DNA from 4 places in the Aeromonas sp. 25-AL00135 genome. Region 2 is predicted to be linked to each of the others. Evidence: riboswitches for the same ligand, from Rfam matches in the RefSeq annotation. Region 2 holds a riboswitch; each other region holds the start of a gene.
What was found. A riboswitch is a leader RNA that binds a small molecule or an ion and turns the genes downstream of it on or off. The one in region 2 is predicted to bind cyclic di-GMP.
Positions count from the first base shown of each region.

Region 1: linked by a shared signal. The riboswitch ahead of lafK (lateral flagellar response regulator transcription factor LafK) and the one ahead of ACW5XC_RS00010 (glycosyl hydrolase family 18 protein) in region 2 are both predicted to bind cyclic di-GMP.
Region 3: linked by a shared signal. The riboswitch ahead of ACW5XC_RS10120 (hypothetical protein) and the one ahead of ACW5XC_RS00010 (glycosyl hydrolase family 18 protein) in region 2 are both predicted to bind cyclic di-GMP.
Region 4: linked by a shared signal. The riboswitch ahead of ACW5XC_RS19660 (glycosyl hydrolase family 18 protein) and the one ahead of ACW5XC_RS00010 (glycosyl hydrolase family 18 protein) in region 2 are both predicted to bind cyclic di-GMP.

Region 1 is NZ_JBSTYQ010000007.1:127,286-131,754, forward strand. It holds gene lfhA (lateral flagellar biosynthesis protein LfhA) at 1-1,686, shown strand, start outside; cyclic di-GMP riboswitch class I at 1,862-1,949, shown strand; gene lafK (lateral flagellar response regulator transcription factor LafK) at 2,087-3,469, shown strand; gene lfiE (lateral flagellar hook-basal body complex protein LfiE) at 3,473-3,802, shown strand; gene fliFL (lateral flagellar M-ring protein FliFL) at 3,820-4,469, shown strand, end outside.
Region 2 is NZ_JBSTYQ010000001.1:582-5,050, forward strand. It holds gene ACW5XC_RS00005 (ExeM/NucH family extracellular endonuclease) at 1-1,817, opposite strand, end outside; cyclic di-GMP riboswitch class I at 2,111-2,193, shown strand; gene ACW5XC_RS00010 (glycosyl hydrolase family 18 protein) at 2,309-4,469, shown strand, end outside.
Region 3 is NZ_JBSTYQ010000009.1:37,020-41,488, forward strand. It holds gene ACW5XC_RS10115 (collagenase) at 1-1,720, opposite strand, end outside; gene ACW5XC_RS10120 (hypothetical protein) at 2,191-2,508, opposite strand; cyclic di-GMP riboswitch class I at 2,600-2,686, opposite strand; gene ACW5XC_RS10125 (fimbrial protein) at 3,550-4,092, shown strand; gene ACW5XC_RS10130 (hypothetical protein) at 4,192-4,469, shown strand, end outside.
Region 4 is NZ_JBSTYQ010000029.1:11,303-15,771, reverse strand. It holds gene ACW5XC_RS19660 (glycosyl hydrolase family 18 protein) at 1-2,112, opposite strand, end outside; cyclic di-GMP riboswitch class I at 2,215-2,302, opposite strand; gene ACW5XC_RS19655 (hybrid sensor histidine kinase/response regulator) at 2,537-4,469, opposite strand, start outside.

The DNA of each region.
Region 1 (4,469 bases), on a different contig from region 2:
ACCAAGGGTGGTGAGCGGATTTCGGAAGTATCCGCCCGCTTCACTCTGGATGCTATGCCCGGCAAGCAGATGGCCATCGATGCCGATTTGAATGCCGGCACCATGGATCAGCATCAGGCCAGGGCTCGCCGTGAGGAGATCGCACGAGAAGCAGACTTCTATGGTGCAATGGATGGTGCTTCCAAGTTCGTTCGTGGTGACGCGATAGCTGGCATGTTGGTGCTGATCATCAACCTGGTGGGTGGGTTGGCCATCGGTATCTTCCAGCATGCCTTGCCCGTCGCGGAGGCCTTCCAGCGCTATGCACTGCTGACCATTGGTGATGGTCTGGTTGCCCAGATCCCGTCCCTGCTGATGTCGACTGCTGCGGCTATTATCGTGACTCGGGTCAGCGATGAGGGTGAGATGGCTGATCAGGTTGGTCAGCAGATCCTGGCATCCCCTCGCGTTATCTATACCTCTGCAACCATCATGCTGATCCTGGGTCTGGTACCCGGGATGCCGATGCTCGCATTCCTCAGTTTCGCAGCTGTACTGGCCTGGACAGGTTGGAGTGTCAGCAAGCGAGCCGTCAATGTGCCGGATCTGGATGCAGCGCAAGAGCTGACTCGTCAAATGATTCAGCCTGAACAGCAGGCACTGGAGTGGCAGGATTTGCCGCCAGTTGATACGGTCGCCATCGAGCTTGGTTATCGTCTGGTGCCTTTGGCTGAAACGGATAAAGGGGCTGAACTGCTTGCCCGGGTGCGCGGGATCCGTAAAACCCTCTCCGAGCAGTACGGTTTTCTGCTCCCCGAGATCCGGGTGCGCGACAATCTGCAATTGCAGCCGGATCAGTACCGGATCAAGCTGTCCGGCGTCGCGTTAGCGACGGGGAATGTGGATTGTCAGCGCTTGATGGCCATCAGCAGTGGTGAGACCTATGGCGCGCTAGATGGCGAGTTGACCCAGGACCCGGCCTACGGCATGAGTGCGGTCTGGATCTCCCCTGAACAGAAGGCCAAGGCCCTTAATCTTGGTTACTCGGTGGTGGATTCGGCCACCGTGATTGCCACTCACGCCAGCAAGTTGTTACGTGAACAACTTGATGCGCTGTTTGGTCACGATGAAGTTGGCAAGCTGGGCCAATACCTAGCCAGTCAGTCCCCCCGGTTGGCTGAAGAGCTGAATCTGGCGCTGACCCAGATGCAGCAATTGAGAGTTTTTCGTCAATTGCTAAAGGAGCAGGTCAGTCTTACCGATATACGAACCGTTGCCACGACGCTGCTGGATGCGAGCGAGCTGACCAAAGATCCTGTCTTGCTAGCATCCGATGTGCGCTGTACCTTGAAGCGCCAGATTGTGCGGCAGGCCATTGGTAATCGGGATGTGCTGGCTACGTTTACGCTGGATGATCGCCTTGAGCAGACATTGCTGGCTGCAATGAATCAGTCACAACAGCAGGGCAAAATCCAGCTGGACAGCTTCCCGGTTGATCCACAACTGCTGGCCCAATTGCAGCAAAATATGCCGTTGGTGAAGGAGCAGTTGCAGCAGTTGGGACATGCCCCTGTGTTGGTTGTTATGCCGCAACTGAGACCGTTAATAGCCCGTTATGCCCGATCATTTTCAAAGGGACTCAAAGTGCTTTCTTATAATGAAATACCGGAAGAGTTACGGGTAGAGGTAATTGGTACACTTGGTTAATTGCTGTTGGATAAATGCGCTGATGGGGAAGTGTTTTTTCCGCCTTTGCTTGAATTGCCGTATGAATACTATATGATGTGGCGAAAATTGACGCAGCAATGTGTGAAAGTTAAATAACAAAAACAATATTAATTGTGTTGCTACACGCCTAGGCAATCAGGTCGGGCGTGTTATCACATTGTAAGGGCAAACTGAACTGAAAAGTCAGGACGCAAAGCCTCCGGTCTAACAGCATGAAAGCTAATGACAGCGGGGTTACCAAGGTGAATTTGGATACAATATCGTTACCATATGGATACAAGGTTGTGCTGTTTTTCAGTATCACCTTGTATTGATCCTTTGTGTCTGATGCTTCAGCTCTATTGATTGTCCTATTCACAGTCACAGGTATCAGATGTCTATGTCTTCGGGATTATCAATAAATAAAACAATCGGGTTGTGTGGTGATGGTTGTGCTGAACCACATATATTATTGATTCAACCGTTAGTCGCTAGGAATGAGGTTGTAAATATTCTCTCCAGAGAAGGCCTTAGAGTATCAACGGTTAATTCTGTAAAACAGTCAAAGAGCATTATTGCTGGCAATAATGTTCATCTTATATTGCTCGATATGGATGCCATGACCGAGCTTGGGCCACGTATTCTGCATGAGTTTGAAGGGCTCGATTGTGTCATTATGGTTAATGAGCATCAGGCCGCAATTGCTGCAGAAGCCATGTGTGCCGGAGCTATAGATTATATTGTCAAACCCTTCCGTTCCCAGCAATTGCTCGATGCTGTACGTGGTGCTTTACGCCTTCGTCAGGCGATCCCCAATCTTATCGCTGTGTCGCCCATGAGCCTGCAGGTCTTGCAGCTGGCTCGACGTGCCGCCAAAACCTCTGCCACCATTCTGATTGGTGGTGAGTCAGGCACCGGTAAAGAGCGGTTGGCCCGTTATATTCATGATATGTCAGTCAGGTCTGAAAAACCGTTTGTTGCAATTAATTGCGCTGCCATTCCTGAGACAATGCTCGAATCGATTCTCTTTGGCCATAATAAAGGTGCATTTACCGGTGCTATATCTGCCCAACCTGGCAAGTTTGAGTTGGCACAGGGGGGTACCCTGTTATTGGACGAAATATCTGAATTATCTTTGAACCTGCAAGCAAAGTTATTACGGGTTTTGCAGGAGAAAGAAGTGGAGCGGCTTGGTAGTAATCAAACGATTGCGCTGGATGTTCGTATCATTGCCGCCAGCAATAAAGATCTGCGTACTTTGGTTGCTAATGGATTGTTCCGTGAAGATCTGTTTTATCGTCTTGATGTTTTGCCTATGAGCTGGCCCGCATTGCGTGATCGCCCTGACGATATTATTCCTCTGGCCAACTATTTTCTTGAGCGTTATGCACCTCAGCAGGGTTATCGCCTGAGTAAGCAGGCGTGCCAATTGCTGTTGTCTTATGAATGGCCAGGAAATGTGCGAGAGCTTGATAATGTTATGCAACGCGCATTAATTATGGCGCGCGGTTTGCATATACAGTCCGTCGATTTGATGTTGCCAAACTGTATTCTTCCCCAAGAAACAGTCGCAGCAGACACGTGGCATGCTCCCGAGGGGTTGAGTGAAACCCGGCGGCATGCCGAGTTCCAATTTGTATTAGAGACCTTGCGCCGCTTTCGTGGCCATCGTACCCGCACAGCCGATGCACTGGGCATGACAACCCGGGCACTGCGCTACAAGCTTGCGGCGATGCGTGAGCAAGGCATTGATATTGAACAGCAGATTCAAGCAGAGGGATAAAGAGTGAAGATTCAAATGATGTCATCGCAGGTGACACTCCTGCAACAGATGCAGGAAATGCAGCGTGTCGCCAGTCAGACACCGTCCATCGAATCCAATAGTGATGTATCGGGAGCATCGTTTTCAGAGGCTATGCACGACGTAGTCGGACGTGTCAATGAACAGCAAAATATTGCCTCAAAATTGATGGCATCGGTCGATGCCGGACAGAGCGATGATCTGGTGGGGGCCATGGTGGCGAGTCAAAAAGCCGGCTTGAGTTTTTCAGCCTTGATGCAGGTTCGCAACAAGCTGATGACCGGTTTTGACGACATTATGCGCATGCCGCTCTGAGGTAACAGATGACTGAACTGGTAACATCCCCTCAGGGGGCTGCCCCTGATTCGCTCAAAATCAGGTTGCAAGAGGGGCTACGCAATTGGCGTACCCTCTCCCGTGACAATAAATCGATCCTGACTATTGCTCTGCTGGCTGCCATTGTGGCGGGTACCATAGTCGTTATCCTTTGGACCTCCAGCAAGAACTATGTGCCCCTGTATGGCAAACAGGAGCTATACGATACCGCCAACATCATGGAGATGCTGGAGAAAGAGCAGGTACCTTTCCGTCTGGAAAAGAGCACCGGTCAGGTACTGGTTCCTGAAAATCAGCTGGCTCATGTCCGGATGGCACTTGCTGCGCGAGGGGTGCGTGCAGCCATGCCGTCGGGTCTGGAAGGGCTGGACAATGTAACCGGGTTGGGTACCAGCGAATTTATGGAAGGGGCGCGTTATCGTCATGCCCTGGAAGGGGAGCTGGCCCGCACCATCATAGCCCTCGATGCCGTGCGCAGTGCCCGTGTTCATCTGGCTATTCCGAAGCGCACGCTATTCGTGGGACGCGATGAGGAGAAACCCAGCGCGTCAGTAATGCTCGATATGCAACCGGGCCAATCCATCGAAGCGGGTCAGGTCGAAGCGATAGCCAACCTGGTGGCGGGTAGTATTTCCGGAATGAAACC
Region 2 (4,469 bases):
CGACCGAGCTGTTCATAGGACTGCTCACCGATAAAAGTGTGGGAGGCCGATACGATCTTCCGCTCGCTGGTGGCCGGGTTGTAGTCGGTCAGTACCCGGATTGGATCTTCCTTGGCGTAGGAGTTGAAGTCGCCAACCAGCAGCACCTGGCCCGGCAGTTTGCTGACCGCTTCACCCAGCACCTTGGCCGCGCTCACGCGGAACTCGGTACACTTGCCCTGCAGGTCGGCCGGTTCTGTCTTGCCATCGCCATTTTCGTAGCAGCCTGACCCCTTGGATTTGAGGTGGTTGACCACCAGCGTCAGCGGCTCCTTGCTCTTGGCGAGGGTGAAGGTCTGAACCAGAGAATCGCGCTGACCAGCTGTCTTGGCTACACCACCAGTGGTGTAGCGCTGCTCCGGCAGCTTGATGACGCTGGCATCTCCGCTGGGGGTGAGCAGGGCAGGGCGGTAGATCATCGCCACCATGATGGCGTCGCCGCCGAAGAACTTGCCATCGGTAAGTGCAGTGACCGGCAGACGCACATAGGCGTAGTGTTTGCTCGCATCCTTCTGCTGTTCGTTGAGGCGGGTCACCAGATTGTGGAGGGCCGAGTTATCCTCGAAGCCGTTGTTCTCCATCTCCATCAGGCCGAGCAGATCGGCATCCATTGCGGTAATGGCATTGACGATCTTGGTGCGCTGCTTCTCGAACTCGGGCTGGCTCTTGGCTCCCCGGTTGCAACCTTTGGCGTTGTCGGCATCCGCCTGATCCTTGCACAGGATATTGAGTGCACCGCCAATGCTGGAGTGGCTGGTGAAGTAGTTGAGCACGTTGAAGCTGCCGATCCGCAGATCGCTGCCAGCGAGGCGAGCCGGCGCGTCTTGACGATCCTCTTCAGGGCTGCGCAGCAGAGCACCGGCAGTCAGGGTGACATTGCTCGGTACTACCAGACGGAAGGCATCTTTGTTATAGACGATTACCCCCTCCAGCCCGGTCAGTTGATCACCGATGCGCAGATATCCCTGATCGGCATCCCAGCTCGGGAACCAGGGCAGTACGCCATCCGGTACTTTGTTGTTATCGGACTCTACCACCAGACGGTTGCTGCCATTTTTGGTGGCCAGTGCGACAGCGTCCGCACTGTTGGCAACATGAAGTTGGGTCGGTTTGATCAGCGGGGTTTTGTGGGCCAACTCTACGTTGTTGCGATAGACCTTGTAGTCGAAGCCGTAGTTGCGGGTCAGGTGCAGGTCACTGCTGCTGTCAAGACGTACCCGCATCCCTTCGTGGCGATTGAGCGCTTGCGCCAGCGTCTCCCCTTCATTGACCTGCAGTACGCTGGTCGGCACATTCAGCCCTTGTGCGGTGACTTGCAAGTGGGCTTTTTTGGTGGCCTTGTCGACTAACGGGGTCAGCTGGGTGCCGCCGTAAAATTCTTGCACCTGTGCTTCCAGACAGACTTCGCTCCCCGGTTTGACGTCTTTATATTTGGTCGCGAAGTCCTTGTCGTTCAGATAGACAAAGATGCCATCAGAGGTGGCCGCATTGCCATCGCCCACCGGGTCGGTCAGATAGAAACCCTTGGTCAGGCTTTGGCCCAGCGTCGTCACGATACCGCGAACGTTGAAGGTGCCCGTGCTGATTTTACCGGTCACATTGCCGTTCTTGTCGGTCACGGTCTGGGTGGCCAGCGCGCTGGCGGAGCCTGTGCCCTGAATGGTCGGGATGGGGGTGAGTTGAGCCGGATCGGACGGGCAGACAAATGCCGCATGGGCGCCTGAGGATGCAAGTGCCAGCCCCACGGCCAGCGACAGCAGGGTACGAGTACCTTTCATAGGTGTTCCTTTTTTATTTTTGCCAGTGATTCCATAGCCTTGGCTCGTTGACCAAGGGCGCGCATTGTCACATTTCTGGCATGTCATACCAGTGAGCCAACGCACATTAAATGAATCTGGGAAGGTGTGGGAAAGCGTTTTTATGATCCCAATAACGATATGATTTTTTTGATAATTCAATCAATTTTAACCCTGTGATCATGACGCTTTCGTGGCAGGGGATAATTCTCTTTGAGAATAAAGATTGAGGGGATCTTGTCGCCTTCCTATACTGGGTTCGTTCCTCACGGAACCCAGGTAAAGGGCAAACCGGCAGTGATGCCGGGGCGCAATGCTTCCGGTCTCGATCGTGGATCCAGATAGCGGGGTTTCCCTGGGTGAGGGGTGGTTTTTGTGGCAGGTCCATTGCCAGTTGTCTGCGCCCATCATGCAGGTTGCGATTGTTCTTTGCCTTGGTGACCAAGCCAAGACAAAACAAGGAAGATAACAATATGCAACAGCTTTTCAGACCCAGCAGGCTTGCCATGCTGGTCGCCCTTGCGGCTGCGCCCGCCTGGGCTCAGGCCGCTTATCCCGCCTATAAATCCGGTACTGCCTACAAGGCTGGCGATATCGTCAGCAACGTCGGTGCCCTCTACGAGTGCAAAGAATTTCCCTATTCAGGCTGGTGCGGGGCATCCCCCTATCACTATGAGCCGGGGGTAGGTGTGGTTTGGGCAGATGCCTGGAAGCCCTATGGTGGCGAGGTGCCCCCTCCTGCACTCGGCGTAGCCGTCAGCTCGCCAGCTGCTGGTGCCAGTTTCAACGAAGGAGCCAGCGTGGCGCTGGCGGTGAGCCTGAGCGGCCCGGTAACGGCCTTGGCCCGGGTGGAATATCTTGTCGACGGCAAGCTGGTTGCCACGGCAAGCGCCTCGCCCTGGAGTGCCAGCTGGAGCGCCGCCGGAGTGGGGGGGCATACCCTCAAAGCTCGCGCGCTGGATAAAGATGGCAAGGTGCTGAGCGAAGCGGATTCGAGCTTCAACGTCGCCGCCGTGGTGGCGCCAGAGGCGCCCAAGGCGAGCATCAGCAGCCCGGCCAATGGCGCCAAGGTGACGCTGGGTCGCAGTGTGGCGGTGAGTGGCAACGTTACCGATGCCAACAACGATGTGGCCAAAGTCGAGCTCTATGTCGACGGCAAGAAGGTGGGCGAAGATACCACTGCCCCCTGGCAGGTGAACTGGACACCGGATGCCAAAGGCAGTGCTGCCCTCAAGCTGGTGGCCACTGACAAGACCAACCTGAGCGGCGAGTCGGCGGCGGTGACCGTCAATGTCGAGGAGGCCGCGCTGCCGCCCACCGGTGGCAACCTCTCTTGTGACATTCGCCAGATCTATCGCCCGGATGGTTACGAGTGCATGGGGGATGACCATGCCCGCCGGGTCATCGGCTACTTCACCTCCTGGCGCACCGGCAAGAACGGCCTGCCCGCCTATCTGGTGAGCGACATCCCCTGGAACAAGATCACCCACATCAACTACGCCTTCGCGGCGGTGGATGAGCAGAGCCACACCATCAAGGTGGACGATGCAGCCACCAAGATGACCTGGGATGGCGTGCCGGGTGCCGAGATGGATCCTGAATTCGCCTACAAGGGCCACTTCAACCTGCTGTCGAAGTACAAGAAGCAGTATCCGGACGTGAAGACCCTCATCTCGGTCGGGGGCTGGGCCGATACCCGCGGTTTCTACACTGCCACTACCAAGGGTGACTGCTCGGTCAATACTGCCGGTATCAACACCCTGGCTGACTCGGCGGTGAGCTTTATCCGCCAGTACGGTTTTGACGGGGTCGATATCGACTACGAATACCCCACCTCGATGAAGGATGCGGGCAATCCCAACGACTTCCCGCTCTCCAACCAGTGCCGGGCCAAGCTGTTTGCCAACTACGAGGTGCTGATGAAGACCTTGCGGGCGCGGCTCGACAACGCCGGTAACGAAGATGGCCGCAAGTATATGCTGACCATCGCCTCACCGGCCTCGGCCTATCTGCTGCGCGGGATGGAGAACTTCCAGGTCACCCGGTACCTCGACTACGTCAACCTGATGACCTATGACTTCCACGGTGCCTGGAACCACTTTGTCGGTCACAACGCGGCCCTGTTCGACAACAATGCCGACCCCGAGCTCTCCCACTGGGGCGTCTATACCCAGACCCAGTTTGGCGGTATCGGTTACCTCAACGCGGCCTGGTCTGCCCACTACTTCCGCGGTGCGCTGGCGGCTGGCAAGATCAACGTTGGCGTGCCCTATTACACCCGCGGTTGGCAGGGGGTGAGCGGTGGCAGTCATGGGTTGGGTGGCAAGGCAGCCCTGCCGAGCCAGAACGAGTGCCAGCCGGGCACAGGTGGCAGTACCATTCCGTGCGGTAACGGGGCGGTCGGCATCGACAACATCTGGCATGATCTGGACAAGAACGGCAAAGAGATCGGCGGTGGCGCCGTGCCCATGTGGCATGCCAAAAACCTGGAGCATGCAGCCAGCCTCGGCATCACCACGCTGCCGAGTTATGGCACTGCCTGGGGTCTGGATCCCAACAATCCGGCTCACGTGATGCAGGGCAAGTATGTGCGTTACTACGATGACAAGGCACACGCGCCCTGGTTGTGGAATG
Region 3 (4,469 bases), on a different contig from region 2:
TATCCGGGCTGGTGTGATGGAGGTAGCGCATCATCTGGTAGAGGCGGCTGTGGGCATCGAGGATGTTGTTGAAGATAAACAGATCCCGTGAGCCATCGCGCTGTTTCCAGAGGGCCAGCTCGCTCAGGCCCAGTTGCAGCAGGCTCTGGCGCAATGCCGCCTCCTGTTGCAGCACAGCTGCGCTGAAGTCAGCCTGCTGACCGTAAGCGGCGCTCTGATCGACCAGATTGAGCAGCTCGAACAGGCCATCGGCCCAGGGTTTGTGGCCATTGATCTGTGCCGCATGTTGCACCGCGTAGCCGAGCGCCTGGTTGAGCTGGGCCAGCATGGGGGCGGCATTCTGGCGGAAGGCGGCTTGCCCAAGCTGTCCCTGCGCCGCTACGCTCCAGGCTTCCAGCACTGTGCCAGCCTGATCCTGCGGTTCAGCTCCCAGCAGCAGGGGGTGGTTGAGCAGATCAATCATCACCCCGGCCAGTGCCCGGGCGACCTGATCACTCTCCTTGCCAACGCCGCCGTGGTAGTTGTGGGCGCGCACATAGTAGAGCAGCTTGTCCATTGCCGGATGGGTCGGCTGGTTGGCCGCCAGCAGGGCTCGTATGCCGCGCACCACCGCCATCAGCTTGGCGTCATCGTGGCCGTAATCCGCCTGCCAGGCAGGACTGTTCTGGCCGCTCACGTCGGCCACCAGTTTGGCGGCATCGCTGTCGAGCAGATCCACATCGGGCAGCTCGGGCTCGGAGCAGAGACGACCGTTGGCGCGGCGGCACTCCAGCTGCTCCTCCTTGCTGGCCAGCACGATGGGGCGATTGAGCACCCGACTCTCCTGCCACGCTTTGCTCTCTGGCAGGGGTTGCCACTCGCCGCCAGCGACCGGGTATTGGTAGCCGCTATCTTGCAGCGTTACCTGAACCTCGCTGCCAGTGGGGATCACCTGACGGCAGATGCGATAGCGGATGGTGTTGCTCCCCTCCTTGCGCTCCTGCGGCTCATCACACTCCTGCTGAGGCGTGAGTTGATCCAGCAGCCACTGATAGCGGCGCCAGACATGGATCTCGCTGACCTGAGCGGCCGCCTGACTGCCTGCCACCGGTTGCAGACGGAAGAAAATCTGCTCCAACCGGCCATCCCGCTCGCTCGGGGTCTCTTCAAGTACCTGCAACTGCTGCCAATCCTGCGGCTGATAGTGCCACTCCGACTCTGCGCAGCGGCCTTGTGCGTTGAGTTCGCAGCGATCCAGCTCCCTTTCACTCTGACCCAGGATGATGGCTTGCGGCAGCGGCAGACGATCCTGCCGCTGGGCGGTCGGCGTGCCCGCCAGCTGCTCCCAGCGACCCTGCTTGAGGCCATAACCAAAGTCATAACTGCTGGCGGGAATGAGCTTGCCCGCCGGAATCCGATCTTCACAGCGCACGAAGCGGATCTGCCAGCCCGCATCTACCTTGAGCTGCGGCTCGCCACACTGCTGTTCGGCCAGTGCAGCGAGATCGCTGCTCTGCCAGTCGAAGCGACGGTAGACCCTGAGCTGCTGGTAAGGAGCATTGCTGCTGCGCGCCTTGAGCTCGTAGGTGATCTCGGTGATGCGCGCGGCCAGTTGCCGCCTCGATTCGCCAGTCAGCTGATACTGTCGCCAGTCATTGGGGGAGTAGTTGGCTTGCGCCGAGGATGTAGCCAAAAGCAGGGGGCCTGCCAGCAGCAGCCACCCGGTACCTGAACGGTTCATTTTTATCCCTTTGTTCTTGTTTGTGTATTGTCTTGCGAGTAATCGCAAGGCAATTTACAGGGACTCAAAGGAATATCAATGATTTTTTAAATGACATATAAATCAATGATATAGCGTTGATTTATATGCTTGCTGTTTTTGAACTCCTGCTGCCGTAGTGAGGGCTCACATGCGACTTTATTGAAGAAGTTGTTAGTTGTGTAAAGTGCGTGTCAGATCTCATTTAATCAACACGAGACATGCAGCAAATGACCAGGAAAAGCGAGATGTCCCTGTGGCTTAAGCCACATTATCTGGGCGCATGATGACTGGTGACTCAATCAGCAAAGCCAGCTATTTGTTCGTGAGGAGGCGGGATGAAAAGATATTGGCCGCCTGTATGGGTAGCACAGGCGACCTGATAAGAGTTGCTTTCAACACCACCTGCTCATCTGTTTCGCGCCAATTTCAGCGTCACTACAGATGAGTCATCAGAGATAGCTGACAGTCACGATCGCCATGTTGCTGGCATTGGTCACTTTGTAGCTGATAGTGCTGCTAATTGAGCTGATTTGACCGGCTTGCTGCAAGTGAGCCAAAGGCATGGTTTGCTTGTTCATGCCTGAATAGCAGGTCACGCTGCTGTCAGAAAAATCACATGGAGATTCATAGATAGTGCCAGTAAACGTCACTGAGCCATCAGCCGCAGAAGCTGTGGATGGCAACAAGGCGGTACCAAGCAGCAAGGAGGTGCATACAGAGAAAACTGTCTTGCGAACTAAACGGGAGGCGGTGTGTTGAGCTTTCATATCTATGTCCTTTTCGTCACAGGTGTTGTACGAAAAGGGCAACGCAATCAAAGAGTAATGCCATAAATCGGCAATAACATCACTCTTCTCAGATGGCAGCTCCGCTGTCTTAGGTATCAAAACCCTTAGACCGGTGGCTTTGCGTCCCGACCTTTCGATCGGTTTGCCCTTTACTCTATGTCTAGATGATAACACTCCACTTTGAGAAATCAATCGGCTTAAAAATCATGAGAGATGGATCACAGTTAGTCTGCATAATTAATAACGTATATTTATTTTTTATCTCAAATCATGCCTGTGAATATTGCGGACAAGCCTCTATATTAGCGCGTCATATCTATGATTAATATGTAATGTAGTAGATGTATATTTATGTGTGGGCTGCCAATAATTTGATTACCTGATTACCTGATTACCTGATTACCTGATTACCTGATTACCTGATTACCTGATTACCTGATTACCTGATTACCTGATTACCTGATTACCTCTTTAGGGGGCGGTTTATGAAGTGGTTGATAACTATTGTCAAAAATAGATAGATTATCTTTGTTGTGTTCTTGTTGAAATTTTGTGTGCGACTTTAAATTCATAGTCTGACAATATTGCAATAGATGCCCTTTATATGAACTTTATTTATTTCATGATATCGTTTTATGTTTCATTGTTGGTTTAAGTCGTTGTTTTTTAGGTGTTTATAAAAAAATTTATACAAATCAAAATGTATTTGATGTGCATCAAACGAGTCGTTAATTTGTTCGTCAAGCAAAAGCGGAATGCGGCTTTCTGCACAGACGACAAGGACGTATGTAGTTGTGCAGTTGAGGTGTAGCGGGAACTACCCCTGATGCGGTGTGCTGCTTTTGCTTATTTAAATAAACCTGAAGAGGCACAGTTTATTATTGGCATGACTTCTCATCGGCTTAATGAGAGACGAGCGCCAACAGTTGCTGTGCAGTATATCGCGGCATCACTTAATATCGTGACTCCAGCATGATTGGAGTGATGCAGTACAACACACGTTAATGTAGGTATAAACGAATGAAAGCTAATAAGATTCTGGTTGCTATGGGTGTTGGTTCCATGCTGATGTGCGGCTCCGCTTTTGCTGCTGGTGGTGCCGGTTCCGGTAAAGTCACTTTTAACGGTGAAATCATCAACGCCCCTTGCTCTGTAGCCCCTGAGTCTGTTGACCAGGTAGTTGAAATGGGCCAGATCAGCACCAAAGAGCTGGCCAACGGTGGTGAGTCCAGCTCCAAGCCGTTCAGCATCAAGCTGCTGAACTGTGAAATCTCTGACAAGGAAGATGCCGTCAAGGTGACCTTCAGTGGTGCCAAAGACCCGGTAGACCCCAGCCTGCTGGTGATCGGTGGTGGTGACGCCGCGGGTGCCGGTATCAAGATGACCGCTCCGGGCGGTGCTCCGATCGTACTGGGTACCCCGACTGCCGCCTTCGGCCTGGTCAACGGTGACAACGAGTTGCCCTTTAGCGCCGTGCTGAAAGGCTATGCAAGCCAAGACACCAACCCGCTGAAAGCCGGTGCTTTCACTGCAGTGACCAACTTTACTCTCTCCTACGAGTAATAGAGTGCCTTAACGTGTGACAAGGGTTGTGGTGGTGCGAGCCACCACAACTTCACACATTCTGTTTCCTCACATCGAACCCTAATCATGAAAACTTCAATGATGGCGGCCATGGTGCTGCAACTGGTGATGATGGCGGGATCAGTCCACGCCAACGAACTCACGGATGGACTAGCCGAATCGGGCTGTACGCTGGAGGTGCTGCGCAGTATTCCATTGCAGGCTCAGCAACTGGGCACGCTGAAAATCAGCGGTTGTCAGGTTGACGGGGCAACGGTGGCATCACTGCCTTTTATTTCCATGTCCGTGCGTGGTGCCATGAGCGATGAGCTGGGCATTCTCAATAACGGCCAATATCACAAGGTGTCCGGCGAGCG
Region 4 (4,469 bases), on a different contig from region 2:
TGCCGGCACACTCCACTGATAAGTCAACGGATCACCGTTCGGATCAGAGGCGGTCGCCTTGATGGTCACCTGCTTGCCCGCCTCCACAGAGGCCGTAGCAGGTACACTCACCACCGGCGCCAGATTGGCCTGCGGCGCCTTGTTGGTGACAACAACCTGATCCTTGGCACTCAACTGCTGGTCATCGGTCACTGTCAGCTCGAACACCAGATTGATGTCGGCAGTCACCGCATCGAGTACAACGCGGGCCTTGGCCTGAGTGGCATCAAGCAAGCCAGCCTGCGGCCCGGAGATCTGCTTCCAGCTGTAGCTGAGCGCGCTGTTTTCCGGATCGTGGGAGGCCGACCCATCCAGCGTCACCTCGGTCGGGCCGGTCACCTTGAGGTCACTGCCTGCATTGGCCAGCGGCGGCTTGTTGGCTGGTGGAGTCGTCCCCTCGCCGTGGCCCAGCCCCTCGTGCATGGCGTTGAGGATGTCACCGTTGTCGGCATCGATCTCCCAGGAGAAGAGGCCACCGAGCTTGTTGGCCAGCACATACTGCCCCTTGGCCTTGACCGAGCGATCGTTGTCATAGGTGATGAGATCGCCGGTCGACGCCTTGAACAGGTAGGGAGCCTCGGCCACCTCGTCGTAGCTCTTCTCCCAGCCACTGCCCATGCGGTTGTTGACGATGTCGCGGTAATCCACCACCCCGTCCTCCCAGGTGCCTTTCACCTTGCCGGTCGCCTTGCCGGTGAAGGGGTTGTTGCCCTGATAACCGCTCACGCCAGTCCAGCCACGGCCATACATGGCGGCACCAACCACCAGCTTGCCCGGCTCAACCCCCTGCGCCAGCAGCTGATTGACCGCCTTGTCGGTGGTGTACTTGGTATCGGGATCCCAGCTCGCCGCATAAAGGTTGGTCTGGTGGCCCAGCTCGGTGTTGCTCCAGGCACCGTTGTAGTCGTAGGTCATCATGAAGATGTGGTCCATGTAGGGCTGGGCCGCCTTGTAGTCCACATCCTGGATCTTGTCGCCCCCCGCCCCGATGGCCGAGGTGAGCTCATACTGGCGACCGGTCTCGGCCTCCAGCTCGTCGAGCATGGCCCGCAGCTCCTTCATCAGGGCCACATAGGTGGCACCATCACTCGGGCTGCCCAGTTTCGGGTTGGCGCCCTGTCCGCCCGGGTACTCCCAGTCGATATCCACACCGTCGAAGAACTTCCAGGTCTGCAGGAACTCTTTCACCGAGCCGACAAACACATCGCGCTTGGTTTTATCACCGAGGAAGTAGAAGGGGTCGGAGAGGGTCCAGCCGCCGACCGAGGGGAGGATCTTGAGATTCGGATAGGCCTGCTTGAGCGCCATCAGGGCGCCAAAGTTGCCCTTGTAGGGCTCGTCATGAGCAGTGAGGTTGCCTTGCGGCATCTGGATGGCGGCCCATGGATCGTGCATCGCCACCTTGAAGTCGGCGCGACCGGCACACGCCCGCTGCAGCGCCTGGAAGCTCCCTTCGATCTCCTTGAGGCTGTCGTTGAGGCCATCCCCGCCGCAGATGGGGGTGAAACCATAGAGGATATGGGTCAGGTTCTGGGCCGGGATCTTGTCCACCGTAAACTTGCGGCCATAGACTCCCCACTCCACATAGTAAGTCCCCACCACCTTGCCGGACTTGTTGGCGTAGGGCTTGTTGTTCTCCTGCAGCGGCGCCTTGAGTGGCGCCAGATGGCTGCCGTCGGTATCGGCAACCACGATCTCCTTGGCATCAGAGAGGGTACAGCCATCGGCGTTGCACAGCGCCACCTGCATCTGGTAGCGCCCCCCTTTCTTCACCTTGAATTTGGCGCTGCCCGCTGCGGCCGAGGGGCCGGACCACACCTCCTGACCATTTAGCAGTACCTTGGCACTCTGGCCCAGATCGCCGCTCCAGAGGTTCCAGTTCACCTCCACATCGGCGGCATCCTTTACCCTGACCAGATTGTTGTAGGCAGTGGCCGCCTGATCGACTTCAACGATGGAAAACTTGGTGGGACCCCATCCGATGGTGGGCTTGCCGGGCGCCGCAGCATAAGCGGACGAGGCGCAGCACAGACCGACCGCAAGGGCCAGCATGGTAGGCTTTGGACTTAGCATTTTTATATTTCCCTATTTCGTTATGTTGGCAACGAAAAGGGCTACGCCCTGACAGGTAACGCAGACGGCAGTGCGGCCTCTTGGCAAAGGTGCACAACAACCTGTGGTGGCCCCGCTATCTCAAGTACGGCTCATCCCTGGACCGGAAGCTTTGCGTCCCGATCTTGCGATCGGTTTGCCCTTCGGTTACTTCATTTGCGATGCAAAAAATCGCATCCCGACTATAGAGTGAGCCAATCCGGTCTGCCACTGTCGGCGTTCACCGACAGTGGCAAGCCAAAAGAGTAACTGGCAGCCATTACGCAGGAAGATGAAGAGATCTTCGCCAATAAACCTCTGTTTTCGGCATTCATCCATGACCACGGGTCACAGGATCATTGCGCGGTTTTGTGAGCCGGTTCACGGCTAGCCGCCCCGGCTGCGGCTAGCGCATCAGCAGGCTGTTCATCAGGGCCCGCAGTTTGAGTGGTTTGACCGGCTTGCTGATGTAGCCATACCCCCGCTCGCGGATCTGCGCCTGCAACTCGCTCTTGCGATCGGCACTGATGATGATGCCTCCCAGCTCGTCGCCACACACCCGCTGCAGGGCAGCGAGCGCCTCCAACCCGGTCTTGCCGTCGTCGAGGTGGTAGTCAGAGAGCACCAGTCTCGGCACAAACCCTTGTGCCACCAGCTCCTCGGCTTCGGCCAGATCGACGGCACAGCGCACCTCGCAGCCCCAACGGCCAAGCAGGGTGCTCATGGCGGTCAGAATGTCCCGCTCGTTGTCGATACAGAGCACGGCTACACCTTCCAGCTGGCTGTCACGCACCACCGGCGCCGCCAGCTGATGGGCCGTGACCGGCCGGGTCGCCAGATTGAGGGTCACCGCAAAGACCGATCCCTTGCCCGGCCAACTCTGCAAAGTGAGCTGATGACCGAGCACCAGCGAGATGCCACGGGCGATGGCGAGCCCCAGACCCAGCCCCTGCTCCTTGGCGGTGCGGGAGTGATCGAGGCGGGAGAACTCGTCAAAAATAGCCTCCTGCTTGTCCTGCGGGATGCCGGGGCCGTTGTCCCATACCTCGATGCGGATCTTGTCCCCCATCCGGCGGCAACCAAGTAGCACCCGGCCGCCCGGGTTGTAGCGAAACGCATTGGTCAGGAAGTTCTGCAGCACCCGGCGCAGCAGGCGCACATCGCTGTGCACCGCCAGCTTGCTCTCCACCACCGAGAAGTGGATCCCCCCCGCCTGCGCCAGCACCCCGAACTCCGCCTTCAGGTTGTCGAACAGCTCGTGCAGGGCGAAGTCGAGTTTCTTGGCTTTGAACTTGCCCGCCTCAAGGCGCGAGATATCGAGCAGATCGCTGATGAGATCCTCGGTCGCCCCCAGCGCATCGTCGATATGACGGGCGATGCGGGCAGGCTCCTCTTCTGCCGGCAGCATCTCCAGCAGGGAGGAGGTAAACAGCTTGGCCGCGTTGAGGGGCTGGGTCAGATCGTGGCTGACCGCCGCCAGAAAACGGCTCTTGGATTGATTGGCCCGCTCCACCTGCTGGTTGACCAGCAGCAGCTGGCGGTTGAGTTCGGAGAGCTCGCGGGTACGCTCGGCGACCCGCGCCTCCAGATGCTCGTTGGCTTCACGCAGCACCCGTTCGGCATCACGAAACGGCGTGATGTCGGTAAAGGTCATGACGAAACCACCGGCCGGCATGGGATTGCCCTGCATCTCGATCACCCGCCCGTCCGGACGCTCCCGCGCCGAGATATGGGCAATGCCGCGCTTCATAAAGGCGACCCGCCGCGCCACATGATCCTCGATATCACCGGGACCACAGAGCCCCTGCTGGGCGTTGTAGCGAATGATCTCCTCGATGGGGCGCCCTGCCTGAATAAGCCCCGGCGGATAGTGGAACAGCTCGATGTAGCGGCGGTTCCAGGCCACCAGCCGAAGCTCCCTGTCCACCACCGAGATCCCCTGCCCGATATGCTCGATCGCCCCCTGCAGCAGGCCGCGGTTGAAGCGAAACACGTCGGAGGCCTCATCGACTATGGTGGCGATCTCCTCGAGCTGCATGTTGCGCCCCTGCAGGGCAGAGGCGAGCACCAGCCGCGCCGACGAAGTGCCAAACACCCCCGCCAGCAGCCGCTCAGTGTGGGCAATCAGCTCGGCCGAGGCCTGCATCTGTGGCGCCAGGGTGCCGCCCCGCTCACCGGCGAAACGACCAAAGGCGCGTTTGACCCGGCTTGAACCGACAAAGCGGGCCGCCAGCATCTCCAGCTCCTTGACCGAGACCCGCGCCTGATAGAGGGCAGCGGTATCGCGACTCGGCTTGCCGACAAAGTTGGCCGCCTGCAGCCGCTCGCTCACCGCAGGG